3 regions of the Micromonospora sp. NPDC005252 genome follow, and region 1 is predicted to be linked to each of the others. Evidence: riboswitches for the same ligand, from Rfam matches in the RefSeq annotation. Region 1 holds a riboswitch; each other region holds the start of a gene.
What was found. A riboswitch is a leader RNA that binds a small molecule or an ion and turns the genes downstream of it on or off. The one in region 1 is predicted to bind cyclic di-AMP.
Positions count from the first base shown of each region.

Region 1 (9,752 bases):
TGCGCCCGCAACCGTCGGCGCAGATCCACACGGTGGTGTCGAGCACCGCCCGGGGACTCGGGATCGGCTCGGCGTTGCTCGACGCGGCGGCCCGGTGGGCGACCGAGAACGGAATCACGAGCCTGTCGGCGGGCATCCACCACCGCAACGACGGCGCGGTGCGCTTCTACCGCCGCCACGGCTACGCACCCTCGGGCACCTTGCTCAACAGGCAACTCGAGGGCTAAGCCCCACCCGCCCGTGGCGGGGCGCCACGGACGCCGGGCTTTCGCTACGGTTCGGCCGTGGACCTACGGTCACGGCGGGCCGACACGGTACGAGCCTTCGGCACCCTGTCGCTGGTTGCCGGCTTCATGACGGCGCTGCTCACCCTGCCGTCCAGCACCGGCGGGCTCCAACCGCAGATCCTGGCCGCCTTTCTCATCCTGACCGGCATCGGTCTGCGGATCGAGGCGGCGATCATCGACCGCAGGCCATAACCCTCCCCCTGTGTGTCCCACGTCACAGTTGGTCGTGGTAGGGGCGTCCCGATCGGCTCCGACCTCGTTGCGAGCAGGCACCCGGTGGGCGCCGCCCGAGGAGAGGGAAGAAGCGACATGACGAAGGTGACCGCACAGCTGTCGGTGTCGGTGGACGGCTTCTACGCCGGCCCGCTGTTCGACGGCGACGGCGACTGGATCGACTCGGCCGAGAGCGCCGGCTTCTTTCGGATCACCCGCTGGGCGACCGACGCGATGGCGTGGCGCGAGCGGCAGGGCTTCGCCGGCGGCGAGCAGGACGCCAACTCCGACGTGATGGCCGAGACGTTCGACGCGGCCGGCGCGTACGTCATGGGCCGGCGGATGGCCGACGGCGGTGAGGTGCCCTGGGGCGAGGAGCCGCCGTTCCGCGCGCCGGTCTTCGTCGTCACGCACCGACCCCGCGAGACCCTGCTGCGCGGTGGCGGCACCAGCTTCACCTACGTCACCGACGGCGTGGCCAGCGCCGTCGAGCAGGCGCGCGCAGTGGCCGGTGGCCGGAACGTCGCCGTGGCCGGAGGCGGCAGCCTGGTCCGGCAGGTGCTCAAGGCCGGCCTGCTCGACGAGTTGGAACTGCACGTCGTACCGGTCGTGCTCGGCACCGGCCTGCGGCTGTTCGACGCGGACCTCGACCTCGGCGACAAGGAGGCCATCGAGCTGACGCCAACCCGGGTCATCCCCACCCCGCAGGTCACCCACATCCGGTACGAGGTGAGCGGTCGCGCCCCGCTCGTGCTCGACGACCGGGGCCGCGGCGGCGGCCCGACGGCGACCACGAACTGACCCGCACATTCATCAACCTCACGAGGAGCTTTTCATGCCACAACTGTTGCGGGTGCAGTGCTTCAACGTTTCGCAGGACGGGTTCGGCACCGGCGAGGGGCAGAGCCTGGAACGGCCCTTCGGCCACGCCGACCCCACCCCGCTGTTCTCCTGGCGTTCCGCCACCGCCAGCTTCGTGTACCGCACGGAGCCGGGCGGCACGCGCGGCCTGGACGACTACCTGACCCGCGACGCCGAGTGCAACATCGGCGCGGAGATCATGGGCCGCAACAAGTTCGGCCCCCAGCGTGGCCCCTGGGAGAACCACGATTGGCAGGGCTGGTGGGGGGACAACCCGCCGTTCCACACGCCGGTCTTCGTGCTCACCCATCACGTACGGCCGTCGTTCACCCTGTCCGACACCACGTTCCACTTCCTCGACGCCAGCCCCGCCGAGGCCCTGGCCCAGGCCAAGGAGGCAGCGGACGGTCGGGACGTACGCCTCGGTGGCGGGGTGGCCGTCATCCGCGAGTTCCTCGAGGCCGACCTGGTCGACACGATGCACATCGCCGTCGCGCCCGTCGACCTCGACCGGGGCGAGCGGCTGTGGGGGAGCCCCGACGAACTTCTCGACCGCTTCCACCTGGAGTCGGTGCCCAGCCCCAGCGGAGTCACCCATCTCCTGTTCTGGAGACGGTGACCGCCACTACAGGCGGGAGCCGTCGGCGCACAGATCTTGGACAGTTTCCGTTAGCAGCTAACGGAAACTGTCCAAGATCTGCGACCTGCGATGGCAGCGGCCAGTCCGAAGTCTTCGGTCGGGCCGAGGCGGAGTCCGGGCGGCGGTCCGGCAAAGGGCCCTTGACACATGCCCTAAGCCAGGCGGGAGAGGACCAGCAGCCGGTTGCCGTCCGGGTCGGTGACCCTGGCGGACCGCTCACCCCAGGGCTGGTCGACCGGCTCCTCGGTGACCGTCGCGCCACCCGCGCGCAGAACGTGCACGGCCGCGTCGCAGTCGTCGGCGTACACGCACAACTCCCAGCGGCGCGAGAGGGTGGGGTCGCCTGCATGCGGGTCGGCGGCCAGGCCCAGCTCGCTGCTGCCCAGCCGCAGGGCTACGAACTCCGGCTCACCGTCCTCCGGGAACCGGTAGGTCAGCTCGAAGCCGACGACGTCCCGGTAGAACGCGATCAACCGCGGCAGGTCGGGCGTCGTCACGATGGGAAAAGCCTCGGTGAACACGCGACCACCTCCTGACCGGACCCTAACGGGTAGGAGCGAGGCAGCCCAGGGACGTGCGCGCGCGGCAACATCGAAGGCGCTGACCGGGACTCTCGTCCTGGTCAGCGCCTCGGTCGTGGAGCGGGTGACGGGAATCGAACCCGCACTGTCAGCTTGGGAAGCTGATGTTCTGCCATTGAACTACACCCGCGGGCGGCACCACTGTACCCGAGTCGTCGAACCGGTGCACCCAGCCACCCCCACGCGCCGGCGGGACGCCGTCACCTCGGAAAAAGTTTCGTGACGGCAAGATATGGGCGTTCTCAAATGTGTCGATGGGTTGTAACGTCTGCCACACGTTTCAGCCACGGCGTGACACACCCCCTGTCACGCCGCCAGAAAGAGGTGGGCCCATGGGACTCCGTCCCAACCTGCTGACCCGGCGTGCCGCCGGTGTCGCGTCGACGACCCTCGCGCTGCTGCTCAGCACCGCTGCGGTGGGCGTCGTTCCGGCTGCTTCGGCCTTCTCCGCGGCGCCGGGCGGCGCCTGCGCGGAGCCGGCCGACAGCCACGCCAACGCTCGGGTGAAACCCGGCGCGGCGGCCACGCACGACCCGAACGAGCTGACCGCGAAGCAGGTCCGCGAACGCGACGCCGACCTCGCGGCGGCGTTGCGCGAGCGCGCCAACTTCCGGGCCGGCGCCGGCGCCACGACGCTGGCCACCGTCACCATCCCGGTGGTGGTGCACGTGATCCAGGAGAACAGCACCCGGGCCGGCGGCAACATCCCGGACTCGATGATCACTTCGCAGATCAGCGTGCTCAACCAGGCCTACGCGGGCGGAACCGGCGGCGCTGCCACCGCCTTCGCCTTCCGGCTCGACAAGATCAACCGGGTGACGAACCCGTCCTGGTACCCGATCGTCAACGGCTCGTCGGCGGAGCGGTCGATGAAGTCGTCGCTGCGGGTGGGCGGCAAGAACACGCTCAACATCTACCTCGGCGAGCTGAGCGGCGGCCTGCTCGGCTGGGCGACCTTCCCGCAGCAGAACCTCAGCACCATGGACGGCGTGGTCGTGCTGAACGAGTCCCTGCCGGGCGGCACCGCCACCAACTACAACCAGGGCGACACCGGCACCCACGAGATCGGTCACTGGCTGAACCTCTACCACACCTTCCAGGGTGGCTGCGGCGGCTCCGGTGACAGCGTCAGCGACACCCCGGCCGAGGCGTCGCCGGCGTACGAGTGCCCGACCGGGCGGAACACCTGCTCGGCGACCGGCCTGGACCCGATCACCAACTTCATGGACTACACCTACGACTCGTGCATGTACCAGTTCACCCCGGGGCAGGCGAGCCGCATGCTGACCGCGTGGAACGCGTACCGCGCGGCGTAGCTCTCCTCGCGTACACCTGGTGCCGGCTCCGTCACGACGGAGCCGGCACCGGCGTTTTTTTGGACAGCAGGGCCGTGGTCAGGCGGCCGTGCACTGGACGTCACGGCTGCGGCGGGTCGGGCGCGTCTGCGGTACGGCGAGAGGCGCGGCCGTTGCGGGCGGGGCTTGCGGGTCCAGCCAGACCCGCACGGCCGGGCGGCTCGGGGTGACACCCGGAACGCCTGCGGCGTGCTGCTCGCGACGGGTCAACATCGCCACGTCGACGGTGAACTCGAACAGCCGCCAGTCGACCTGCGGCTCGGCCCGGGCGCTCTGCGCCAGTCGGGCCACCTGGACCGGGTCGGTGACCGGCCAGGCGTGGCCCGCCACGTACGCCTCGTCGTCGCTCTCCTCCGGAGGGAACGAGTGCAGCGCGTAGCGGCCGTCCCGTTCGAGGTCACGGCGCTTCGGCGAGTCGATGATGAAGCAGAAGAGACCCTCGTCGGTGATGACCGGGGAGACCGGATGGACCCGGGGCCCGCCGTCGGCGCGGACCGTGGCCAGGTAGCCGAAGCCCGGCCCGTACTGCTGCAGGAGAACGCGGATCCCGTCGGCGAGGCGGGGCTCGTCGGCGGCGAATTCGGACCAGGAAGCCATGCCGACATTCTATCGAACAAATGTACGAGCAGCGACCTCGACGCGCTGGTCACCGGCACCGAATCCGGCCGGTCCGGCCAACGCGGCTATGGTGGTCCGATGCTGCTCTCCGACCGTGACCTGGTCTCCGAGATCAAGGCCGGCACGCTGGGCCTGGAACCGTTCGAGCCCACCCTGGTCCAACCGTCCAGCATCGACGTACGACTCGACCGGCTGTTCCGGGTGTTCAACAACCATCTCTACACCCACATCGACCCGGCCATGCAGCAGGACGACCTGACATCGGTGGTCGAGGTGCCCGACGGCGAGCCGTTCGTGCTGCACCCGGGGGAGTTCGTGCTCGCCTCGACGCTGGAGGTGATCTCGCTCGGCGACCAGCTCGCCGGCCGGCTGGAGGGAAAGAGCTCACTGGGCCGCCTCGGCCTGCTCACCCACTCCACCGCCGGGTTCATCGACCCGGGCTTCTCCGGTCACGTGACGCTGGAGCTGTCCAACGTGGCGAACCTCCCGATCACCCTCTGGCCGGGCATGAAGATCGGCCAGCTCTGCATCTTCCGGCTCTCCTCGCCGGCCGAGCACCCGTACGGCTCGGTGGTCTACGGCTCGCGCTACCAGGGTCAGCGGGGGCCGACGCCGAGCCGCTCCTGGCAGAACTGGCGTGCCTGGCCGACGCGATAGATAGCGGACGACGAGGGCCCGCCGCGACGAGATCGCGACGGGCCCTGCTGCGTCCCGCGTTGGTCAGCCGGGACGGCCGTAGCTGTGGATCGGCCCGTCGTCGACCTTCTTCATCTTGATCGGCTGACCGGCCTGGGAGGCGTGCACCACCCAGCCGTTGCCGACGTACATGCCGACGTGGTGGATGTCGCTGTAGTAGAAGACCAGGTCGCCGGGGCGCAGATCGCCCCTGCTGACATTCTTGGTCACCCGGCTCTGCGCGGCGGCGTTGTGCGGCAGCGACACACCGGCCTTCGCCCACGCGGCGAGCATCAGCCCGGAACAGTCGTACGAGTTCGGACCCTCGGCACCCCACACGTACGGCTTGCCGATCTGGGCACAGGCGAACTTGACCGCCGTGCCCGCGCCGCCGCCGGGGTAGCTGGCCGGGCACGGCGCCGGACGCAGCGGACCGCCGCCACCGCTGCCGTACACCTTGAGGCGCAGCTTCTGCAGCCGGTCGATCTCGTCGTTGATCTGCTTCTTCTTCGCCGCCAGCTGCGCTTCGGTCCGGGTCAGCTGGGCCACCATCTCGTCCAGCGGCGCCTTCTGCCGGGCCAGCTCGTCGCGGAGATCGGCGACCTGCCGGACGTCCTCCTGCTGGTTGTGGGCGAACCGGTCGAGCATCTCGAGCTGCCCGACCACCTCGCCGGGCGACCGGCTGCCGAGCATCGTGTTCACGGTCGACAGGTTCTCGCCCATGTACGCGCGCACGGCCAGCGCGCTGACCTTGTTCATCGCGGCGTCGACCTGGCGCTCCAGGGGCGCGATGCGGGCGGCGAGCGCGTCGGCCTGCCTGCGCTTCACGGCCAGGTCCGCGCGGGTGGCGTTGTGCCGTTCGATGACCGGTTCGAGCTTGTTCCAGTCGGCGTCGATCTGGCGCTCGATCTCGGCGACGGACGGATCCGCGTGCGCCGCCGTGGCGCTGCCCGTCAGGACGACGGCTACGCCGACCACTGCGGCGAGGGCGGTGGTGAAGCGGGACCAGCGTGGACGCGGCACTGTCGACGTCGGGTCGGCCGAGGCCGACCGTTCGGACGACGGCCGCGGGGCATGGAGGGCCACCGGGGTTCCGTACTCCTTCTTCCTGACCGCCTACCGGGTTAGCTGACGGGTTCGGGCGGGAAGTTGGCGCCCTACCGCATTGGCTGCGGATTCACCCCGGGGGAACCTGGGTCCCCGGCTCGCTCGCAAGCGACTCGGCGGTGTCGGTCCGTTACCGCCCGGGATGGGCAGACCTGCTACCGGGCCGACAAATGACCAGAGTAGAGACGGCCGTTACCGATCCGCAACCCGTGCGGCCGTGACACTCCGTACCGATTGGAGGGGGTCACCGAGCGTGCGTGAAGGTTTCTTTCGATGCAGTTTGATATATGGAAAGGTATTGACGCGGACTCCCGACCGGCGCGAAGGTGACCACACCGTTACCAGTCAAATCTAGGGGGTTCGATGGAACGTCCAACCCTGTCCGCCGGCCGGCGCGCATCGCTCGCGGTCGCCGTGGTCATCGCCACGGCCGCCGTACCGCTGAGCGCCGGCCCCGCCTCCGCCGCACCGGCCGCCGACCGTCAGCAGCAGTACGCCGCCGCGTCGACCGAGTACGGCGTGCCGACCGCCGTGCTGCTCGGGGTCTCCTACCTGGAGTCCCGCTGGGACAGCAACGCCGGCACCCCGAGCACCAGCGGCGGCTACGGACCGATGCACCTGACCGATGCCCGCCACGTGGCCGCCCTACCCGCGCGCGGCCACCACGACGCCGGCACCGAGGATCCGCGCGGCGACGACTCCCGTGCCGTCCTGGCACCCGCGCCGGCCACGGATCCCGCGCCGCCCACGGCCGCGATGCAGACCGTCGACGCCGCCGCCGCGCTGACCGGCGCCGCCCCCGAGGCGCTGCGCAGCGACGCGACGACCAACATCCGGGGCGGGGCGGCGCTGCTGGCCGCGTACCAACGGGAGGTGGGCGCCCCGGTCGGCGCCGGCACCGACCCCGCCACCTGGTACGGCGCGGTGGCCCGCTACGCCGGCGCGGACAGCGCCGACGCCGCGGCGGCCTTCGCCGACGAGGTCTACACCACCATCGGCGACGGCGAGACCCGCGTGACCGACGACGGCCAGCGGGTCACGTTGCCGGCCCGCGCGGTCCAACCCCAGCGTTCCTGGCTGGACCGGCTGGGCCTACGACGACTCGCCCGCCCGGACGGCCTGGAGTGCCCGCGGACCGTCTCCTGTGAGTGGATCCCGGCACCCTACGAGGCGTTCGGCGACGGCGACTACGGCAACCACGATCTCTCCGACCGGCCCGCCCGGCAGAAGATCGAGTACATCGTCATCCACGACACCGAGGCGAGTTGGGCGACCACCCTGAAACTCGTCCAGGACCCGACCTACGTGAGCTGGCACTACTCGCTGCGCTCGGTGGACGGGCACATCGCCCAGCACGTCAAGACCAAGGACGTCGCCTGGCACGCCGGCAACTGGTACGTCAACGCGAAGTCGATCGGGCTGGAACACGAGGGCTTCGCCGCGCAGGGCACCTGGTACACCGAGGCGATGTACCGGACCTCGGCGAAGCTCGTCCGGCACCTCGCGCTGCGGTACGGCATCCCGCTGGACCGCCAGCACATCATCGGCCACGACAACGTGCCCGGCACCGTCGCGTCGACCGTGCGCGGGATGCACTGGGACCCGGGGCCCTACTGGGACTGGACGCACTACTTCGACCTGCTGCACGCACCGCGACTGGACACCGGCACCCCGGCCACCGGCCTGGTCCGGATCGACCCCGACTACGCGACCAACCAACCGGCGTTCACCGGGTGCGTCACCCCTGGAACACCCTGCGCGCCGCGCGGCTCCTCGTCGGTGGTGCTGCACACCGCGCCGTCCACGGACGCGCCGCTGGTCAACGACATCGCGCTCCGCCCGGACGGCACCCCGAACACGATGGACGTGTCGGACCACGGGGCGCGGGCCTCCGCCGGCCAGACGTACGCGTTGGCCGGCCGGCAGGGCGACTGGACGGCCATCTGGTACCTCGGGCAACGGGCCTGGTTCCACAACCCGGCGTCCGCGCCTACCGCCACCTGGACCGTCGGCGTGGTGGCCGTTCCGAAGCCGGGCCGGGCCACCATCCCCGTGTACGGGCGGGCGTACCCGGAACAGGCGGCCTACCCGGCCGGCGTGCCCTACCAGGCGATCTCACCGCTGCAGTACACGCTGGCCGCCGGTCAGCGCTACGCCGTCGGCGCGGTGCTGGCCGGCGAGTACTACCGGGCCAGCACCTTCGACGGCTCCTCGCCCGGCGACTGGACGGTGATCCGGGGCAAGAACCGGTACGCGCAGATCCAGTTCGGCCACCGCATCATGTACGTCGACCTCGCCGACGTGCAGCTCCTGCCGTCCCCGGTGGGCGCACCCCGCTGACGAACGACATACGACGAGGGCCCCCGGTCATCCGACCGAGGGCCCTCGTGGCGTCCGCTGGATCAGCCGGGTCGGCGGAACCCGGCGATCGGCATGGTGGTGATGCTGGACACCTGCACCGGTTTGCCGGCACGAGGCGCGTGCACCATCTGGTTGTTACCCAGATAGAGCCCGACATGGCTCAGGCCGGAGAAGAAGAAGACCAGGTCACCGGGGCGGGCGTCGGCGCGCGACACGGCCTTGCCCTCGTTCCACTGGTCACCCGTGTGGTGGGTGAGGGAGATCCCGGCCGACTTGTACGCGTACTGGGTCAGGCCCGAGCAGTCGAACGAGTTCGGGCCGGTGGCGCCCCAGACGTACGGGTCGCCGACCTGCTGGCAGGCGGTCTTGATCGCCTTCTGAGCGGCCACGGCGAGCACACCGTTGATGGTCGGGCAGCCGACGGTCTTGACCGTGGTCTTGGGCATCGACGCCTCGAGCTTCTTGATCTCGGCGTCGATCTGCTTCTTCTTGGCCGCCAGCTCGTTCTGCTGCTTGGTCTGGGTGGCGATCAGCGCGTCGAGCTTCTGCTTCTCGCTGTCGTACTTGGCCCGCACGGCCAGCACGCCCTCGACCTGCTTGCGCTCCTGCGCGGCCAGCCGGTCCAGGAGGGTGAGCTGCTCGGTGAGGGTGTCCGGCTTGGCGCTGATCAGCAGCGCGCCGATCTCCTGCGACGGGCCCGACATGTAGTAGCGGGACGCGAGGTCACCGACCCGGTTGAGCGCCAACTCGCTCTGCAGGGCCAGCGGCTCGATCTTCTTCTGCAGGTCGGTCGACTTCTTCCGGTTGACCTTGAGCTGCGCCCGTACCTTGTTGTACTGCTCGATCGTGGGCTCCAACTGCTCCCACTTCTTGTCGATCTGCGCCTCGATCTCGTCGACCGTGGGCTCGGCCTGCGCCGGCACGGCGAGCATTCCGGCACCGACCGCAGCGGCGGCGACCAGCACAAGCAGACGATGGGCGACCCGGCGTAGACCGCCCGGCCGAGCGGACAGTCCCGGGGCGTGACGATGAGGGGGCATGGTTGCCACCGGCA
Region 1 is NZ_JBIAKN010000003.1:280,398-290,149, reverse strand. Features, by position in the region: gene ACFYPH_RS10915 (GNAT family N-acetyltransferase) at 1-227, shown strand, start outside; gene ACFYPH_RS10910 (hypothetical protein) at 285-479, shown strand; gene ACFYPH_RS10905 (dihydrofolate reductase family protein) at 597-1,301, shown strand; gene ACFYPH_RS10900 (dihydrofolate reductase family protein) at 1,336-1,980, shown strand; gene ACFYPH_RS10895 (VOC family protein) at 2,154-2,522, opposite strand; tRNA gene ACFYPH_RS10890 (tRNA-Gly) at 2,639-2,712, opposite strand; gene ACFYPH_RS10885 (zinc metalloprotease) at 2,915-3,898, shown strand; gene ACFYPH_RS10880 (pyridoxamine 5'-phosphate oxidase family protein) at 3,977-4,534, opposite strand; gene dcd (dCTP deaminase) at 4,634-5,212, shown strand; gene ACFYPH_RS10870 (NlpC/P60 family protein) at 5,276-6,316, opposite strand; cyclic di-AMP (ydaO/yuaA leader) riboswitch at 6,330-6,466, opposite strand; gene ACFYPH_RS10865 (N-acetylmuramoyl-L-alanine amidase) at 6,701-8,677, shown strand; gene ACFYPH_RS10860 (NlpC/P60 family protein) at 8,740-9,752, opposite strand, start outside.

Region 2 (9,752 bases), on a different contig from region 1:
AGCAAAGCCAGGTCCGTGCCGGGCTGCGCGGCCTGGCCGGGCTCCTCCAGCGCGGTACGCACGAAGCCGTGCCCCGACTCGGCCACCGTCATCTGCACCTGACCGAAGCTGGCCAGGGAGCCGCGACGTACCCCGCGCAGCCGTCCGTGCGGCAGGTCGGGGGCGTTGACGTTGAGCACGCTCTCCGGCGGCGCGGCGGTCAGCCGGGGGAGCAGGTCCAGGGCGACCCGCGCGGCGGTGACCCAGTGCCGTTCGGCGTCGCGTACGCGGGCTGCGGCGTCCACCGCGGCCCCGCCGCTGCCGGCCGTCGCCTCGCCCGCGGAGAGCACGTCCAGTGAGACGGCCATGGCCCGGCACCCGTTCGAGGCGGCGGTGAAGGCGGCGCCCACCGTGCCGGAGTGCAGCACGGCGCGGCCGGCGTTGGCACCCCGGTTGATCCCCGACAGCACCACCGACGGCGGCGGGCCGAACGCGCCGTGCAGCGCGATCAGCGTGATGAAACCGGGCGAGCCGGCGACCCCGTACGCCGGCACGCCCGCCAGGTCGGGCAGCGGGTGGTCGTGCACCACCACCCGCCCGTCCCGTTCCACCGCGCTCATCGCGGCGCTGGTGCCGCTGGCCTCCTCCATCGGCGCGGCGACCACCACGTCCAGGCCCCGCTGGGCGGCGGCCACGGCCAACGCCTGGATGCCCGGCGCGGCGATCCCGTCGTCGTTGGTCACGAGCACCCGCAGCGTCATCGCTCGACCGCCCGGTCGGCCAACTCGTCGGGGGTGGTCCGCTCCTGTTGCCGACTGTCCGCCGGGACGAGCCGGACCCGCTCCACCAGCCCGGTGATCGAGTCCAACCGTCCGGTGCCCAGCCCGTGCCGGGTCACGTTCAGTGCGCCGGCCGCGGCGCCGGTACGGATGGCCGTCCGGATGTCGCCACCACGGGCGATCACGGCCGCCACGCCGGCGGTCATCGAGTCGCCCGCGCCGCGCGGATCGGCGGCCTCCAGCCGGGGCATCTCCACCTCGAAGAGCTCCCCGTCGATGAGCGCCAGCGCCGGCTGGTCGGCTCGGCTCACCACCACCGTCTCGGCGCCGGCGGCGTGCAGGTCGTACATCGCCCGGGTCAGCTCGGCGCCGTCCCCACTGCGGGCGCGACCGTCCCGGATTAGCTCCTCGTGACTCACCTTCAGGAAGAACACACCGCCGTCCAGTACGGCGCCCAGGTGGTCACCGGACAGATCAGCCACCACCCGGCTGCCGTTGGCGCCGAGGTCGGCGGCGAAGCGGCGGTACAGGTCGGCCGGGACGAGCCACGGCGCATTCGGGCCACTGAGGACGCTCACGTCGGCGCGAAGTCCCTCGCCGAGCGCCAGGTTGTACAACTCGTCCAGCTCGTGGCGGCTCAGTCGGTCCCCGGGCACGTCCACGACCTCCTGTCGGGACCCGCCCCGCCGGTCGTGCACGTACCCGCCGCTGCCGGAGTCGCGCATCACCACCTTCAGGTCCACCCCCTCGCTGACCAGCAGCGGCTCCAGCACCTGACCGACCTCGCCACCGAGCGCGGCGCAGAGCACCACGTCGACCCCGAGCGACAGCACCATGCGGGCCTGCCAGACGCCCTGGCCGCCGGGGTGCAGGTGCAGTTCGGGCTGGTCGTTCGGCTGATCCACGGTCACCGTCAGTTGCGGGGTGGGCGCGAAGACCATCACGTGCCCGCTCACCGGTCGTCACCGAACATGTGTCCACCCTCCGTCACAACCGGTGATTTCCCATCAGCCGACCGTAATGGGAATGCTGCGCGAATACCGGGACAACGGACGGTGTCCGTCCGGGCGTTGCCAGCCTGAGCCGCGTACGGGACGATCGTGCGACCAGCGACCTCGGGAGACTGTGTGCTCAGCAGCGACAGCTTCAGCTACACCGTCCAGGCCCGCTGCTCACTCGCCGAGGCGGCGGCGTTGTTGAGCGACCTGACCCGCCAGGGCGAACTGCACCCCCTGATCGTCCGGGTCCGCCGGGTGCCGCCCCGTCCGGGCGCCCGAGCCAGCTACACGATCAACGACAGGCTGGCGGTGGGGCCGTTGCGCTTCCGCACCACCTACCAGGCGGACGTGCTGATCAGCGAACCTGACGAGATCGTCACGGTGGCCCGCCAGTGGCCGGCCACCACCGTCCGCAACCACACCCGGTTGCGCGCCGAGCCGGACGGCCTGGTCCGGATCGACGTCGACATCACCCTGCGCGCGCCGACGCCCCTGTTCCGGTACGCCTTTCAACAGGCCCGCGCCGCCCACCTCGCCCTGGCCACCCGCCTCGGTGCGGCCCTCGACCGCCCCGAGTCATGATCGTGCCTCGCCGATCATGGAGTTGTGGTGGGCCACAAAACGCCCATACAACGCCAAGGCAGGCACCACAACTCCATGATCGCCGGGCCATCCAGCACGGGTTGGCCGGCCGGAGCCCTAACGCAACACTGTTGACTTCCGTGTTGTTGCGCGATCTTGTGGCGCGTTGCGTGCCGGGCTCGCGGCGGCGGAGGTATGGCGTGCGCCGGTGGGTCGGGCGGGTCGGCGGCCCCAGGGCTTGTACGTGGAGAGCACGGTCGCGATGATCATGAGGCTGGTCGACACCGCGGGCGCGATCACCAGGTCGGCGCGATCCCGGGCGGGGAGGGCGGCGCCCAGCGCGCTCGCGTGCCGCAGGTTCGGGGTGAGCAGGAACAGCACCAGCCCGACCATCACCGTGGTGATCACGAGCTTGACCAGCACCCACCGGTGGCGCACCAGGCCCCAGGGGGTGAGCAGCGCGCTGGCGACGCCGACGAGCCAGACGAGCACGCTCAGCGGCGCGAACAGCACCGTGCCGACGAGCCCGGCGACCGGATAGACCACGGCCGGGTCGGCGCCGCGCTGTGCCGCGATGCCGAGGGTGAGCAGCACCAGGTCGGCCCCGAGCCAACCGAGCGAGGTGATGAGGTGCAGGGTGAGCAGCGCCTTGCGGGTGGCGGGTGGGATTCGCGGCATACCCGACATGCTGCCGGCCCGGCCCGGCCGGGTCGTCCGATCACCGGCGGCGTCCGGGGTACGTCCGCTGACGTACCCGGGGCCGGCGCACCCGCTCGACGGTGCGCCGGCCACCGGTGGGGTCAGTACACCGACAGGTGTACGTGGTTGGTGTGTTCGCTGGAGGGGTCGCCGTTCCCCCCGCTGTACGACTTCCACCCGCTGCTGGGCAGCCAGATCTGCCTGTACCAGATCACGTAGAGCACGGCGAGCCGGTCGGAGTTGCGGATGAAGTACGCGGCCAGGTTGTTGCCGTACGTCTTGTCGCCGCCGGTGGCGTCCCCGCCGAAGCCGCCCTTCTGGGCGGCGAAGTCGCAGGCCCGGCCCTTCGGGTGTTCGCCGGAGCCGCCCGAGCGGTGACAGGAGACGTACCGGGTGAAGCCGGCGGCCTTCGCCTGGTTGAGGGCGTGCAGGGTGCGGGGGGTGATGCAGCCGCTGGCCGGGGTGGGGTCGTTGACGCTGCACGACTCGGACGGCCAGGAGCCGTCGGAGTTGCGCGGCGCGGGCTGGGCGTTGGCGGTGGAGGTGCCCCGGTTGGAACTGGTGTCGGCAGCGGTGGTGCGCGGCTTGCTGGTGGCGACCGCCAGGGCCCGTTCGGCCTGTTCCTTGCGCTTGGCCATCACCTCGACCTGCTTGCGCTGCTCGCGGATCTCGCCGTCCAGGGCGGTGCGGGTGCGGTTGGCCTCGTCCCGGGTGGCGTGCAGGTCGCGCAGCACCCGGTCCTCGTTGGCGGCCACCACGTCCAGCGCGGCCGCACGGTCCATGAAGCCCTCGGGGGTGTTGGTGTTGAGCAACGCCGAGACGGTGCTGAGCCGGCCGGTGCGGTACGCCACGCCGGCGATCTCGCCGACCTTGCCGTTGCGCACGGTCATCTCGGCCTCGGTGGTCTTCAGCTTGGCCGCGAGTTGCTGCTGGCGCTGGACGGAGGTGTCCAGGGCGCGCTTCGCGTCCAGGTAGCCCTTGCTGGCGGCCTCCAGTTGGGCCCGCAGCGCGGGGGTGCCGCCCTCCTCGTCGCCGTCGGGCGCCGCGGCGGCCCGCAGGCCGCCGGGGGGAGCGGCGGTGGCGGCGCCCACCGGTAGGGCGACGCCGAGGGTGACCATCATGACGATCAGTGCCGCGAGTCGGGCGGCGGGTGGTCGTGCTGGTGCCACTACGCATGTCCTTCCGTCAGCCGCCGACCGGGTTAGCTGACGGGTTCGGGACGGAAGATCCCTACCGCTGACGCGGATGCACCCCAGGAACGTGGTTCCCCGGTTCGCCCTCTCGGGTGATTAGGCGGCGGCCGCCACCGGCGCCGGGAGGGCGCCGCCGGGTGGTGGCCGGGGACGAGCCTACCGGGGCAGGTGGGACGTGTGCAGTCGATGTGACGGAAGGTGTCTACGCCGCCACCGAAGATGACCGCAAAACGGTCTTTTCGTCAGATAGGTGCTCACCACTCGATCGAACCGCAGGCGCCCGTGGCGGACCCGGGCTCGATCTGCAGCGTGGCGTGCTCGATGCGGAAGTCCTCCCGCAGGGCGGTACGCGCCGCGGTGAGCACCGTGCCGACCTCCCCGCCGGGCGCCATGATCAGGTGTGCGGAGGCCACCTCCATGCCCGAGGTGAGCGTCCAGACGTGCAGGTCGTGTACCTCCACCACGCCGGGCACCGCGGCCAGTCGGTCGTGCACGGCGGTGACCTGGAGGTGTTCCGGGGCGGCCTGCACCAGGATGCGGACGGCCGCGCGCCCCAGCCGCCAGGTGCGCGGCAGGATGAACACGCCGATGGCGACCGCGACCAACGGGTCGGCCCACCACCACTCGGTGACCGCGATGAGCAGCGCCGCGCCGATCACGCCGAGCGAGCCGAGCAGGTCGCCGAGCACCTCCAGGTAGGCGCCCTGGAGGTTGATGCTCTCCCGGGCGCCGGCGCGCAGCAGCGCGAACGCGATCACGTTCGCGAGCAGGCCGAGGACGGCCACCGCGAGCATCGGGCCGGTCAGCACCTCATGCGGGTCGCCGAACCGGCCGATCGCCTCGATCACCACGTAGACCGCCACGCCGGAGAGCAGGACGGCGTTGGCCAGGGCGGCGAGCACCTCGAGGCGGTAGAGCCCGAAGGTGCGCTGCGGGTCGCCGGTGGCCCGCCGGGTGGCGGTGATCGCGGCGAGCGCCATCCCGATGCCCAGCACGTCGGTGAACATGTGCCCGGCGTCGGAGAGCAGGGCGAGCGAGCCGGTGTGGAAGGCGGCCACACCCTCGACCACCATCAGGGTCGCGAGCAGCCCGAACGCGGCCCAGAGTCGGCCCCGGTGCTGGTGGGCGGCGTTGGTGACCGACCCGTGGTGGTGGTCATGACCTGCTCCCACGAAATCCACCCTCCGTCGCCACCCGGGACCCGGTCAAATGTATGCTCACATCGCTATGTATGCAAGTGTACGGACCGGCCCACCCTTCGACACGGCAACCCGCAGGTCAGCCGGTCGGGTCGATGGTGGTGAGCCGCTGGGTGGCCCGGGAGAGCGCCACGTAGAGCGTTCGTACGCCGGAGCCCGGATCGGCCCGGATCTCGCTCGGGGCGACCAGCACCACCCCGTCGTACTCCATGCCCTTCGCCTCCAGGCTGGTCACCACCTGCAGCCGCGCCGCGCCGAGTGAGCCGAGCCAACCGGCGACCTCGTCGCGGCGGGTGACCGGCGTGATCACCCCGACCGTGCCGTCCACCTCGGCCAGCAGGCCGGTGGCCGCCTCCACGACCGCGGTCTCCAGCCCGGCGGGCGGCACCACCAGCTCGACGGGGTCGATCCCGGTGGAGCGGACGGCGGTCGGCAGCGACAGGTCTGGGTAGAGCCGGCGGATCTCCGCCGCCGCCACCGCGAAGATCTCCGCCGAGTTGCGGTAGTTGGTGGTGAGCGTGAAATCGTGCCGCTTGCGACGGCCCAGCGCCTGGTCCCGGGCGTGGGTCAGCTCCTGGGGATCACCGGTCCACGCGGTCTGCGCCGGGTCGCCCACGACGGTCCAGGAGGCCAGGCGGCCGCGCCGCCCGACCATCCGCCACTGCATCGGCGAGACGTCCTGCGCCTCGTCCACCACCACATGCGCGTACTCCCGGTAGTCCTCCGGACGCTCCCGGGCCGCCGCGCGGGCGGCCCGCTGCCGGTCGCTGGCGGTGCTCAGCTCGCGCACGCCGCCGGCGAGTTGGAACGGGTCACGGCGGGCCCGCGCCGGCTGCATGGGCTTGCCGAGCAGCGCGTCCAACTCGTCCAATAACGCCACGTCCGCGATGGTCAGGCCCGCGGTGTCCAGATTCTGGTACGCGGCGGTGAGCAGCCTGATCTCCGCGCCGGAGAGGATGCCGCCGGCGTACCGACGCAGCCGATCCGGGCGAGCCAGCCAGCCGAGCACGTGTCGGGGGTGCAGGCGCGGCCACCACGCCTTGAGGAACTCCCGGAACTCCGGCCGCTCGGCGATCTCGCCCTCGAAGGCCCGGTGCTCGGGCAGCCGGGTGATGCCCACCGCCCGGGCCTGCGCCCAGAGCGCGGCGAACACCCCGTCGAAGCCGGCCCGGCGTGCCTCGTTGCGCCGGGCGCCACGGTGCAGCGCGCGGTCCCGGATCCGGTCCAGCTCGGCCCGGTCCAGCCGCAGCAGCGTGCCCCGGTAGAGCAGCCGCAGCTCACCCGGGCCGCCCGGCACCGCGTCGCGGGCTGCGCGCTCCAGCACCCGGCGCATCCGCAGCGAGCCCTTCACCGCCGCCACCTCGGGCGGGTCGGCGCGGGTGGCGGTCATTCCCGGAAAGAGGCTGCCCAGCGAGTGCAGGGTCGCCGTGTCTTCACCGAGCGAGGGCAGCACCGAGGCGATGTACTCGACGAAGACGGTGGACGGCCCGACCACCAGGATGCCCCCGCCGGCGTACCGGCTGCGGTCGGAGTAGAGCAGGAAGGCCGCCCGGTGCAGGGCGACCGCCGTCTTGCCGGTGCCCGGACCGCCCGCCACGATCGTCACCCCGGAACCGGGCGACCGGATGGCCTCGTCCTGCTCCCGCTGGATCGTCGCCACGATGTCGCGCATGCCCCGACCGGTGGCGCGGGACAGGGTGGCCAGCAACGCGCCGTCACCGACCACAGTCATCCCCTCCGGCGCGGCGGTCGGGTCCAGCAGGTCGTCCTCGATCCGGGTGACCCGCTCGGCGCGCGAGGAGATGGTGCGGCGACGCACCACGCCCAGCGGCTGCGCCGGGGTGGCCTGGTAGAACGCGGAGGCGGCCGGCGCGCGCCAGTCGACGACCAGCGTGGTGGCGTCCTCGTCGCGGATGCCGAGCCGCCCGACGTGCAGCACCTGCCGGTCGCGCAGGTCCAGACGGCCGAAGACCAGCCCCTCGTGCTCGGCGTCGAGGGTGTGCCGTCGCTGCGCGGCGTGGAAGACCATCGCGTCGCGCTCGACCAGCGCGCCGAACGTGCCGACCCGGGCCATCCGGTAGCCGTCCCGTTCGGCCCGAACCGCGGACTGGCGCAGCTCGGCCAGTCGGGCGTACACCCGGTCGAGGTGCCGTTGCTCGACGGCGATCTCCTGCTCCAGGGCGGTCTGGTCGGTCAACGCACGCTCCTTCGATGTCGCCGGCAGACGGCGCGAACCGCGCGGGCCAACCGCAGAAGGGTACGGCCCCGGGCCCGGGGCTTCGCGCCCGAGGTGCGGGAACGTGCTCAGCGACCCGTCCCGGTCGCGCTCGCGTCGTGCCCGTCGCGCGCCGGCGCGGCGAGCACCCGACGCAGTACGCCGGTCAGCGCGGCGTTCACCTCGTCCGGGCGCTCCATCATCAGCATGTGTCCGGCACCCGGACAGACGGTCAGCTCGGTGGCCGGCAGGGCGGCGGCGATCGACTCGGCGCACGGCGGTGGGGTCAGCCGGTCCCGGTCACCGACCAGGGCGGCGGCCGGCAGGTGGGCCAGCGCGGTGAGGGTGTCCAGCCGGCGCTGGGCGCCGATCGAGGCGCGGAAGCCGCCGATCGAGCGCAGCGAGGCGCGGGCCACCGCCGAGGTCACCAGCCGAATGTCGGAGGGATCACAGCGGTCGCCGAAGAGCATCCACCGGATGCTCGGTTGCAACGCGTTCAGCAGCGCCCGGGGCGCGCGCCACGAACCGCACCGGGCCAGGACACCGGCGCCCGTCGTCTCGGCGAGCCGGATCAGCCGGGCGATGCGCGGCGAGAGCCCGTAGACGGTGTGCGTGTGCCCCTCGGCGGTGGTCGAGACGAAGACCAGGCCGGCCGTACGGGCGGCGAAGTGGCCGGGGTGGCGGTGCGCGTACTCCATGATCGTCATTCCGCCCATCGAGTGCCCGACCAGGACCACCCGACCGGTCGGCGCGACCGCGTCGAGGACGGCGGCCAGATCGTCGCCGAGCTGGGCCAGGGTGGCCGTGGGCAACGCCATGCAGCTGGACCGACCGTGGCCGCGCGCGTCGTAGGTGACCACCCGCACCGCGTCGCCGGCCGAGGCGGTCAGCGCGTCCACCTGCCGGTGCCAGCTGCGCCCGTCCAGCGTCCAGCCGTGCAGCAGGACGGCCGTGACCGGGGCGTCCGCAGGCCCCGTGACCTCCACGTGCAGTCGTACGTCGTCGGGCATCCCGACCTCGAACCGCTCCGGCATCGCCACCTCCCCGGGCCGCCCCGGCCTCATCAGCACCGGGATACCCGGCGGTAACACCGGCTACCCGCCGGGACGCCACGCCAATCGCGCCGGGCGAACATTCCCGACCCCGCCCGTGACCGTCGGCGGCGAGCCAAGCTGAACGGCATGGAGGTAGCGGGACAGGGGCGGCAGGCCGGGGGTACGCCCCGCGCCGCGCTCGCCGAGCTGCTCGCCGGCAACCGGCGGTTCGTCAGCGGCCAACCCGTGCACGGCCACGACGTCACCGCCGCGGCGGCGGCCGCCTCCGGGGACCAGCAGCCGTACGCGGTGGTGCTCGGCTGCATCGACTCGCGGGTGCCGCTGGAGGCGATCTTCGACCAGACCTTCGGTGCGATCTGCGTGATCCGTACCGGTGGGCACGTGCTCGACCGCGCCGTGTGCGGCTCCATCGAGTACGTGGTCGGTCAGCTCGGCGTGCCGCTGGTGCTGGTGCTCGGACACGAGCGGTGCGGGGCGGTGGGAGCGACGGTGGACGCGCTGCGATCGGGGGAGCGGCCGGGCGGCTCGCTCGCTTACCTGATCGACGAGATCGCCCCGGCGGTCACCGAGGCCGGGCTCGACGACCCGGCGGTGCATCCCCAGGCGATCCGCCGGCACGTCCGGCGTACGGTCCACGCGCTGCGCGCGGACGACCTGCTGGCCGGGCCGGTCGCGGCTGGTCGGGTGGCGGTGGTGGGCGGCCTCTACGACCTGAGCACCGGCGAGGTCGCCCTGCTCGACCCGACCTGAACACGCCGGACGCGAAACCGCCCGCCGGGAACTCCCGGCGGGCGGTCTGCTGGTGCTGCGGTGGGGGAGGGCTCAGCCCTCGAAGACGCCGGCCGCGACCAGGCGCTTCTCGGTGGCCTCCCAGCCGTCGTTCGGGTGAACGGCAGCCAGGTTGTTGATCTCCGCCCGGATCTTGGCGGCGTGGCCGGCGGCGGCCAGCACCCGGATCTCCTCGACGAAGGCGTCGGAGTCGGTGCGCAGGTGCGCGGTCTTGCCGTTGGTCAGGTTGCGCACGTAGGCGTGCTTGCCGCCGTTGAGCGGGAT
Region 2 is NZ_JBIAKN010000002.1:677,380-687,131, reverse strand. Features, by position in the region: gene surE (5'/3'-nucleotidase SurE) at 1-740, opposite strand, end outside; gene ACFYPH_RS08955 (PfkB family carbohydrate kinase) at 737-1,714, opposite strand; gene ACFYPH_RS08950 (SRPBCC family protein) at 1,886-2,338, shown strand; gene ACFYPH_RS08945 (hypothetical protein) at 2,456-3,016, opposite strand; gene ACFYPH_RS08940 (coiled-coil domain-containing protein) at 3,139-4,206, opposite strand; cyclic di-AMP (ydaO/yuaA leader) riboswitch at 4,212-4,343, opposite strand; gene ACFYPH_RS08935 (cation diffusion facilitator family transporter) at 4,485-5,402, opposite strand; gene ACFYPH_RS08930 (AAA family ATPase) at 5,509-7,626, opposite strand; gene ACFYPH_RS08925 (alpha/beta fold hydrolase) at 7,734-8,678, opposite strand; gene ACFYPH_RS08920 (carbonic anhydrase) at 8,826-9,449, shown strand; gene ACFYPH_RS08915 (hypothetical protein) at 9,522-9,752, opposite strand, start outside.
Region 2: linked by a shared signal. The riboswitch ahead of ACFYPH_RS08940 (coiled-coil domain-containing protein) and the one ahead of ACFYPH_RS10870 (NlpC/P60 family protein) in region 1 are both predicted to bind cyclic di-AMP.

Region 3 (9,752 bases), on a different contig from region 1:
GTGGTCACCTGGGTGACCGCCGCGCAGTGGATCCCCGCCCAGTGGTGGACCACGCTTCTCGCCATCGCGTACCTGCTGGTGATCACCGCTGCCGCCGACGCGGACGTGCGGGGCCGGCGCTCGCCGTGGCGCTCCCGCCCGCTGATCTGGCTCGGCGAGGTCTCCTTCGCCTTCTACCTGGTGCACGTGCTGGTCATGACGAGCGTGCTGCGGCTCAGCGGCGACTGGGGGACCGGCTTCCGGGGCTGGCGCGGCCCTGCGGTGGTGCTCGGGTTCCTGCTGGTGAATCTGGTGCTCGCCGGGCTGCTGCACCGCTACGTCGAGACCCCGATGATGCGCCGGCTCGCGCCGCGCCGCCCGAAGCGGCCGTCGGCCGTCCCTCCACAGCGCACCGGCGACACCGACGACCGGGCCCCCGGCGCAGGCCGGACCGACGAACGATCGACGTACGCCGACTCGCGCTGACCCATCCGCCCAGGCCGGACGCGGTCGGCGCGGCGTGAGCCGACACGCCCGGCGTCGATGCGCACGGCCGCCGTCGGCGGTAGCGTGGGGACGTGCTTCCGGTCGCGCTCACCTGTCCCCTGTGGTGGGTGGCGCGCTGGGCGACACGGGTGCTGACCAGCCTCGCCGTCATCGCCGCCCTCGCGCTCGGCGCGACCACGGCCCTTCCGGGGTCGCCAACGCCAGCCGCCGCGGCGACGTCCGCAGTCGAGCCGCCCGCGTCGCCCGACCGACCCGCCGCCGTGACCAGCACCGGGCCCGCGACGTCCATCGTCGACGACGACCAGACCGCCGCCCGCGACAGCGCCGCCCAGGAGCGGGCAGCCCGCGACAGCGCCGCCGTTGACGAGTCCGCCGCCGTTGACGAGTCCGCCGCGGCGTGGTCCGCCGACCCGCAGCCCGCGCTGCACGACACTTCGCGCACCCTGGTCGCCACGTCGACCGGTGTGACGCCGGGGCGGGCGGTCTCCGAGCGGTCACCCCGCGCCGACAACCCGGCCGCCCGCGCTCCCCGGGCCCCACCGGAGCACCCAGTCACTGCGGGTCGCTGACCGCGCACCGGCTCCTGACCCGCACCGGGCCACTGACCTCCGCGCCGGCCACTGACCACCGCACCGGCTGCTGAGCCGCCTCGCCGCAGCGCCGAGGCCCCGAGCCGAGCGTCCCGCCAAAGCACCTGTCGACACACCAGTCCGTACCGGCCGACCCGCGGGTCACCGACCCTCGTGCGGCTTCCCCGTCGCAACGCGCATTCTCCCGAGGTGCCGCCCATGGAGACCGTCGTCTTCTACCAGTTCCTGACCGAGGTGCCCCAGGCCGCCGCCATCTGGTCGGCCCTGTTCCTGCTGGCGCTGACCGTTCTCGCCGTGCTGGTCGCCCGCCCGGAGCCGGACTCGACCGCCTCCGAGCCGATGCCGCCGCCGCCCACCGCCCAGGAGGTGGCCGCCGCCGAACTCGCCGACCTGCGCCGCTACGCCGAAGAGGTGGCCGTGGCCGCGGCCCGCGCGGCGCAGACGGCCCGGCGACGACGCGCTGACTGGCTGATCACTCAGGAAGAGGCGCAGGCCGCCTGGTCCCGGTACGACGAGGCGGACACCGCAGCCCGTCGGGTCGCCACCGCCGGGGCGCTGCCGACCCCACGTACCCCGCACACCCCGGCCGAGTACGCGGCCCGGGAGCGCTACCTGCACCGTGCCGCGATGGCGGCGCACTGGCGCGGCGAGTTGACCATGATTCAGCTCGGTGACGTGTTCGGGCACCGGCGCGGCTGGGATCCCCGCCGGCACCCGGTCGAGCAGGAGGTGCTGCTCACCCGGGCGATCCGTGACGCGAGGCTGGCCGACCACCGGGCCGCCGACGAGCGGGAGCGGTCGGCCTGGCGGGACGCGGAGCTGGCCGCCGAGTCGGCACGCACGCTCGCCGAGGAGGCGTACGCGGCGGCGGTCCGGTTGTGGCCGAACCCGCTGCCGTCGCGCCGTACGACGACCCGGGCGTCGCGTTCGGCGGTCGTGACACGCTGGCGTCCGGCCCGGGTCGGTTGAGCCCGATCTGTTATGTGAGGCCCGTCACGGACGATGGAAATCGGGCGACCGGCACCATCGGCGGCCAATGTTCGCGCGATTGTGGCGGCGTTGCCGGCAGCCTGTCCGGTTGTCGCCCGTCGGCGCCTCCGGAACCGGTTGTCCCATCGAGTCACGTCAGCGGCAATACGCGCAGAAATTGGTGCGCCAAACGATGTTTACGCAGGTGGGCGTGGCTTGGCAGGGTCCGCACCGGCCAGTACTGTCGTGCTGTCCGGTGCGGTAACCGATCGCAGGAGGCGACGCCGTGCCGACCCGCTCAATCGTGATCTACGAACCGGGGACCCACAGTAAGTCCGGGGTGAATCCGCGAGCCACGGCCCGCGGTAGGGCGATCTTCCCGCCCGAATCCGTCAGCTAACCCGGTAGGCGGTGACGGAAGGAGTTCCATCCTCGTGCAGCACCTTTCCACCCCTCGGTTGTTCCCCCGCCTCCACGGCGTCGCGGCGCCCCCGCTCATCCGCCTTGTGACGGTGAGCTGACCCCCCGGGTCGCCGCCTTTCCCGCCCGGCCGCGCCGGGCGTTCCCCTGAGCGGTTCACCATCCGCGGACCACGGTTCGCGCGCTGGCGCCTGCCCGGATACCGGCCGAGCCCGGTGTGCCGCTCACCCCCCGAACCGTGGAGGACCCCGTGAAGCACACCCTGCAGCGTCAGCTCCGTCGCCTCGCGACCGAGCGCCCGTACCAGATCGTCGCGGCCTCCGCCGCGGCCCTCGCGATCGCCACCACGACCGGCGCCCTGCTCGCCGGCGCCGACGGCGCCCCGGCCAGCGAGCACACCGCGACCACAGTCGCCGAGATGCGCAGCGACACCATCGCGTCCCGCGACCAGGCGCGCGTCGCGTCCCCCTCGGCCGCGCCGAGCACTGCCGCCCCGGCCACCAGCGCCGCGTCGCCCGCCGCGAAGGCCACGAGCAACCCGGACCTCACCCGTAAGCCGACGCCGCCGAAGCCGCCCGCGACCAAGGTGCTCGACTACGACTACGAGGCGCAGAACACGTACTACAACTGCGGCCCGGCGGCCACCCGCAACGCCCTCAGCGCCACCGGCATCGACCGTACGCAGGAGGAGCTCGGCGCCGAGCTGGGCACCACCGAGATGGGCACCAACTCGGCCGAGGACACCACCCGGGTGCTCAACGCCGAGGTGAAGGGTTCCCCGTACCAGACCCGGATGTTTGCGGGCACGCCCAGCCCGGCGCAGATGGACCGCCTCCAGGCCGACGTCGTCAAGGCCATCACCGACGGCCGGGGCGTGGTGGCCAACGTCGTCGGCGACGCGACCGACACCAATGGCGGCTGGCACTCCTACGGCGGTGGGCACTACATCGCCGTCGTGGGCTACAAGGACAACGGCCGGACCGTGCGGATCGCCGACTCGGCGAACGCGGCCGACCCGGCGTACTGGATCACCACGATCGACCTGGCCAACTGGATCGCCACCCGGGGCTACTCCGCCTGACCCAGGCGCTGACGCCCACGACGCCGCGGGCGCCGTCCCCCACGAGGGGCCGGCGCCCGCGGCGTCTCGCGTCGATGCCGATGACGGCTCTCGTACCGGGCCACGAACCGTGGGAGACTGCGGCCGTGGTGGACGAATCGGTTGGTCACGCCGGTCGCGGGCCGGTCCTGCTGCTGCTGCACGGCATGGGAGCGACGGGCGACGTGTGGCTGCCCTGGGCGCCACTGCTGGAGCAGCACTGGCCAGGGCGGTGGTTGGCGCCGGATCTCGCCGGCCACGGCTGGTCGGCCCCGCTGTCGTCGTACTCCTTCGCGGGTCTGGCCCAGCGGATCGCACAGGGCCTGGCCTTCGACGACCGCATCGTGGTGCTCGGCCACTCGCTGGGTGGGGTGGTCGGCCTGGCGCTGGCGGCCCGCGACGCCGGGCTGCCGGTGGACGCGGTGGTCGGGTTGGGCATCAAGGCGGTCTGGTCACCCGCCGAGCTGGCCCGGGCCGCGGAGCTCGCCGCCCGCCCGCTCGGTTGGTTCGCCAGCCGCACCGAGGCCGCCCGCCGCTACCTGCGGGTCGCCGGCCTCACCGGGCTGGTCCCCCCGGACCACCCGATGGTGGACGCCGGCCTGCGCCAGGTCGACGGCCGGTGGCGGCTCGCGATGGACACGAGCGCGTTCGCCGTCGGCCAGCCCGACCTGACCGCGCTGCTGGCGGCGACCGACGTGCCGGTGGTGCTGGCACGCGGCGAGCACGACCCGATGGTCACCGACGCGCAGCTCAAGGAGTACGGCGTGCCGGTCGCCACGCTGCCCGGTCTCGGCCACAACGCGCACCTGGAGGACCCGGCCGCCGTGCTGGCGCTGCTGGACGCCTACCGCTGAGCTGCTAGACCGGTGCTGACGTGGCCAGGTTCTCCGCCGGCGCCAGCTCTCGGCGCGCTGCCGTCAGGAAAGCCTCGGCGTACGACTCGGCGGGGAAGTCACCCAGGTAGCGGCGGCGGGTGGCCCAGCGCTCCTCGGCCAGCGGGTCGGTGTCCAGCAGCGCGGTGAGTACGGCGTCCACATTCGACATGTCGCGCCGCAGCACGTAACCCGACCCGGCCAACGGGAAACGGTCGGTGAACCGGTCGCCCTCGTCGCCCATGTCGGTCACGGCGTACGGCTTGCCGGAGTAGAGGTAGTCCGAGATCACGCCGGACACGTCGGAGACCAGCGCGTCCGAGCGGTTGACGCACTCGGTCAGGCTCAGCTCCCGGGCCGCCGCGCTGAAGACGTGCTGCCGTCCGCTGCGGGCCCGGTCGGCGGCCAGCAGCTCGGTCAGCCGGCCCAACTGGCGTGCCGACGCCGGGTTCTGCGCCGTGTACGGGTGGGCCCGCAGGATCACCGTGGCACCGCGCTCCAGCAGCCGTCGCAGCAGCTCCTCGGCCACCGGCAGCGAGCAGTAGTCGGCGTCGGCGTGGTGCCCGGTCCAGGTCGGGGTGTAGAGCACCGTCGGGCTCGCGAGGCCGCGCGCCGGCTCCCGGCGTACGTCGATCGACTCGACCTGCGGGCGGCCCACCACCACGAACTTGTCCGCCGGGATCCGCACCCCGGCACGGGCGTACCGGTCGATCGCCGCCGGACCGGCCACGAAGATCCGGTCGAAGATCCCCGAGACCGGGTTGGCGCTCGGCGCCTTGTCGCTGTCGCCGTGGTGCAGCTGGATGTGGGTGAGCTGGGTGAACCGGACGCAGTGGCTGTTCTTCGCCCCGTGGTTGACGTAGAACGCCACCCGCAGGCTCGGCACCAGCGCCTCGTCGATCGCCCGCAGGGTGGGGCAGTAGACCACCGGCGCGTCGGTGGCCGCGGCGATGGGCGCCAGGAACTCCGGCTCGCGCACCAGGACCAGGAACGGCCTGCCGATCCGCTCCAGGTACGGCAGCCACATGGTGACCTGGTATTCCGAGCCGGGCGGCGCGGAGAAGTAGAGCAGGAACTCCGGCTGGTGCCGGCGCAGCGCGCGGGCCACCGGCCCACCGCCGCCGGTGGGCCGGAACCGCCGCCGGGCCAGATCCAGCGCTACCGCCCCGGCGCCGGCGCCCACCAGCAGGCTGACGACGAGCGCCACGGCGGCGGGCAGGGTCAGCGCGGCGGCGAGGGCCCCTGCCGCGAGCAGCCCCAACAGGGCGACGCCGAGCCGGTCGGCGATCAGCGGGGTCCAGGCCCGTACCGGCAGGTTGGCCGCCCGGACCTCCAGGTTGCCGGCGGTCCGCAGCGGCCCCACCAGGAGCACCAGCCCCAGCAGGACCAGCGCCGTGGCGGCCAGCGCCGGGTCGAACCCGTCGTCGAGTCGCCGGGAGTAGCCGACCAGGACCGCCGCGGCGATCAGCGCCGTCTCGGCGACCAGGTCAGCGCCGGGCCGGATCCGCTGCTCGGCGGCCGCCGCGGCCAGCGCCGCGACGGCCAGCGCCAGCCCCCACCCGGTGGCGCCGGTCAGCGCCACCACGACGAACGCCAGCACCGCCAGACCGACGCTCAGGCACCGGGCAAGCAGCTTTCGGACCAGGTCACCACGCATGTCGTTCCGTTCGCCGCCGTCGGAGTTCCGTCGCCCGCGTCAGCTCGCGGAGGTCACGGCCGGCGCCGCCTCGGCCCGCGCCGATTGAGCCGGCACCGACGGACCGTCACCGGGCGCCCGGCGTACGTCGATGACCTGACCGGTCAGGTCGGAGATCAGCACGTCCAGCGACGACTGGGCGACGGCCTCCGCGGCGAGCAGGGTGTTCTCCGGCTCCTCGCCGAACGCCCGGGTCCGCATCGGGGTGGCCGTCCGCTCCGGGTTGATGCAGTTGACCCGGACGCCCACGTCGGCCCACTCGTCGGCAAGCGCCTGGGTCAGGTTGACCAGGGCGGCCTTGGTGGCCGAGTAGAGCGCGTAGCGGGCCCGACCCCGGGTGTACGAGCTGGAGGTGTAGAGCAGCAGCTGGCCCTTGGTCTGCTGGAGGTACGGCAGGGCCTGCCGGGCGATGGTCACCGGACCGACGAAGTTGACCTGCAACACCCGGTCCATCGTCTCCTCGTCCATCTCGGCCAGGGCGCCCTTCTCCAGGATCCCGGCGGTGACGACCACGTGGTCGATCCGGCCGGTGGCCTCGAAGGCGGTCGTCAGCGCGGCCTCGACGTCCTCGGCGCGCTCCACGTGGGTGCCAGTGGTGGAGCGGCTGAACGGGAAGACCTGCGCGCCGTAGCGCCGGGCCAGCTCGGTCAGCTCGTGGCCGATGCCGTAGCTGCCGCCGAACACCACGATGGTGCGGCCGGTCAGCTCCTCGCTGTAGCTGCGGTGGTCGGTCAGCCGGGGCGCCTGCGCCGCGGCGAGCTGGAAGAGCTTGTCCGCCAGGTGCACGTCGACCGGGTGGGTGACCTTGATGTTCTCGTCCGAGCCGTCGATCACCTTGATCGGGGTGCCCGGCAGGTAGCGCAGCACCACGCCGCAGTCGTCGGTGGACGCGAAGTCGGGGTCACCCTCGGCGATCCGGTACGCCTCGCGGATGGTGGGGGAGCGGAACGCCTGCGGGGTCTGTCCCCGGCGCAGCCGGGAGCGCACCGGGATGTCGGTGATGCAGTCGTTCTCGTCCACCTGGATGATCGTGTCGGCGGAGGGGATGGCGACGTCGACGGCGTCGTAGGTCCACAGCGCGTTCACGCACTCGCGGACGATCCGGCCGCTGAGCAGCGGGCGAACCGCGTCGTGGAAGAGGATGTTGCAGTCGGCCGGGCCGACCGCGTCCAGCGCGATCCGGGTGGTCGCGTTGCGGGTGTCGCCACCCTCGATCACCTTCGTGACCTTGCGCAGGCCGGCCTTCTCGACGATCTGCCGGGCGTCCTCGACGTGGCCGGTGGCCATCAGCACGATGATCTCGTCGATCTCCGGAGCGGCCTCGAAGACGGCCAGGGTGTGCTCGATGATCGGCTTACCGGCGATCTTCAGCAGCTGCTTGGGGATGCCGAGGCCCAGCCGGGTCCCGGTGCCGCCGGCCAGCACCACGGCCACTGTCCGCGAGGGCCGCCACGGTGCGGGGGTCTCCGTTGCGGCGTCCGGGCCAGTGGTCTGGTCCTGCGTCATTGCCGGATCCTCACTCTCAGAATTGCGTTAACGGAAGGTTCCGCCCGAGCGGCGACGGAATGAACCTTAACGCGCGGACCGCGCCGCCCCAATGCGGGCGACGCGGTCCTGGTGCCGTGTCGATGCCGGAGGTTGGCCGGCACTCTACTTGCTGTTCGCGTACGCCTCGTATGCGCGGATGACCTCGTCGGTGGGGCCGTCCATCCGGAGAACGCCCGATTCCAGCCAGATCGTCCGTTCGCAGGTGTCACGCACGGACGAGAGTTGGTGGCTGACCAGGAACACCGTGCCGGCGCCCTCGCGCAGCTCGCGTACCCGCTGCTCGCTGCGCTTGCGGAAGCCCTTGTCGCCGGTGGCGAGCGCCTCGTCGATGAGCAGCACGTCGTGCCTCTTGGCGGCGGCGATGGAGAACCGCAGGCGGGCCGCCATCCCGGAGGAGTACGTGCGCATCGGCAGGCTGGCGAAGTCGCCCCGCTCGTTGATCCCGGAGAAGTCGATGATGCCCGCGGCCTGCTTGGCCACCTCGTCGGGGTGCATGCCCATCGCCAGGCAGCCCAGGACGACGTTGCGCTCGCCGGACAGGTCGTTGAGCAGCGCGGCGTTCACGCCGAGCAGCGACGGCTGCCCCTGGGTGTGGATCGCGCCCCGGTTGACCGGCAGCAGGCCGGCGATGGCCCGCAGGATGGTGGACTTGCCGGAGCCGTTGCTGCCGATCAGCCCGATCGCCTCGCCCCGGTACGCGGTGAACGAGACGCCCTTGACCGCGTGCACCTCCCGGACGTTCGGCGCGTTGGTGCGCTTGACCAGCCGGCGCAGCGCGGCCACCGGAGTGGTGCCACCGGTGGCACCCTGGTGGACCCGGTAGATGATGTGTGCGTCGTCCACCACCACGGTGGGGATCCGCTCCTGCGCCAGCACGGGCAGGGACACGGTCGCCTCGTCGGCGGCCCGCAGGGAATCAACCACGGCCGTACTCCTGTTCGCCGCGCCAGAAGTAGATGTAGCCACCGATGCCGGCCACCAACGCCCACCCGGCGGCGACCAGCCAGAGCTGGGTCAGCGACTCGTTGAGCATCGGCGGCTCGTCCAGCAGCGCGTAGCGCGCCAGCTCGATGTAGACCAGCAGCGGGTTGAACTGGACCAGCGTCGCCGCCCAGCCGGGCAGCCGCGCGAAGAGGCTGACGCTGTAGAGCACGCCGGAGCCGTACATCCAGGTACGCATGAGGAACGGCATGACCTGCTTGAGGTCGCTCGCCTTGGAGCCCAGCCGGGCGACGATCAGCACCACGCCGGCGTTGAACACCGCTTGGAGCAGCAGGGCCGGCACCAGCACCAGCCATTTCCAGGTGATCGACTCGCCGGTGACCAGCACGATCCCGATCAGCACCACCATCGAGGCGAGCAGTTGCTGGAACTGGGTCACCGTGGTGGACAGCGGCAGGCTGGCCCGAGGGAAGTGCAGGGCCCGGATCAGCCCGAGATTTCCGCTGATCGACTGGGTGCCCGCCAGCACCGCGCTCTGGGTGAAGTTGAAGATGAACAGGCCGGTGGTCAGGTAGCCGATGAAGTTCGGGATCCGGTCGTTCTGTCCCAGCACCACCCCGAAGATCAGGTAGTAGACCGCGGCGTTGGTCAGCGGGGTGAGCACCTGCCAGAGCTGGCCCAGCTTGGCGTTGCTGTACGAGGCGACCAGCTTGGCGTTGGCGTACGCGGCGATGAAGTGCCGGTAGGCCCAGAGTCGGCGGCTGTACTCGGCGAGGGTGGGTCGCTCACCGGCGACCCGTAGCCCGTGCCGAGCGGCCAGCTGCGCCTGGGTCAGGCCCGTGTCGGGGTCGACCAGCGCGGTGGTGGCCATGGAAATGGCGCTCCGATCTTTCGTGCAGACGGGTTGCTCGCGACGATGGAATCCTAGTGGGAAGGGTGCGCGGGGCGCCGCCTCGCCGCTGCGTGGACAGTAGTCCGAAACACGTCGGGACGCAACCGTAGCGTCGTTGCGCTACTGTAGTGGGCGTGACCTGCGAGAAGAGTCCATGGTGACGACCGAGAAGAGGCGTGTCCCGGCCGGCGCTGCGGTGCTGCGCGACGAGATCACCACGGCCATCCGGCGGGCGCTC
Region 3 is NZ_JBIAKN010000004.1:270,116-279,867, forward strand. Features, by position in the region: gene ACFYPH_RS14250 (acyltransferase) at 1-465, shown strand, start outside; gene ACFYPH_RS14255 (hypothetical protein) at 558-1,055, shown strand; gene ACFYPH_RS14260 (hypothetical protein) at 1,275-2,045, shown strand; cyclic di-AMP (ydaO/yuaA leader) riboswitch at 2,331-2,471, shown strand; gene ACFYPH_RS14265 (C39 family peptidase) at 2,704-3,546, shown strand; gene ACFYPH_RS14270 (alpha/beta hydrolase) at 3,672-4,418, shown strand; gene ACFYPH_RS14275 (CDP-glycerol glycerophosphotransferase family protein) at 4,423-6,093, opposite strand; gene ACFYPH_RS14280 (D-ribitol-5-phosphate cytidylyltransferase) at 6,133-7,638, opposite strand; gene ACFYPH_RS14285 (ABC transporter ATP-binding protein) at 7,783-8,592, opposite strand; gene ACFYPH_RS14290 (ABC transporter permease) at 8,597-9,493, opposite strand; gene ACFYPH_RS14295 (TetR/AcrR family transcriptional regulator) at 9,711-9,752, shown strand, end outside.
Region 3: linked by a shared signal. The riboswitch ahead of ACFYPH_RS14265 (C39 family peptidase) and the one ahead of ACFYPH_RS10870 (NlpC/P60 family protein) in region 1 are both predicted to bind cyclic di-AMP.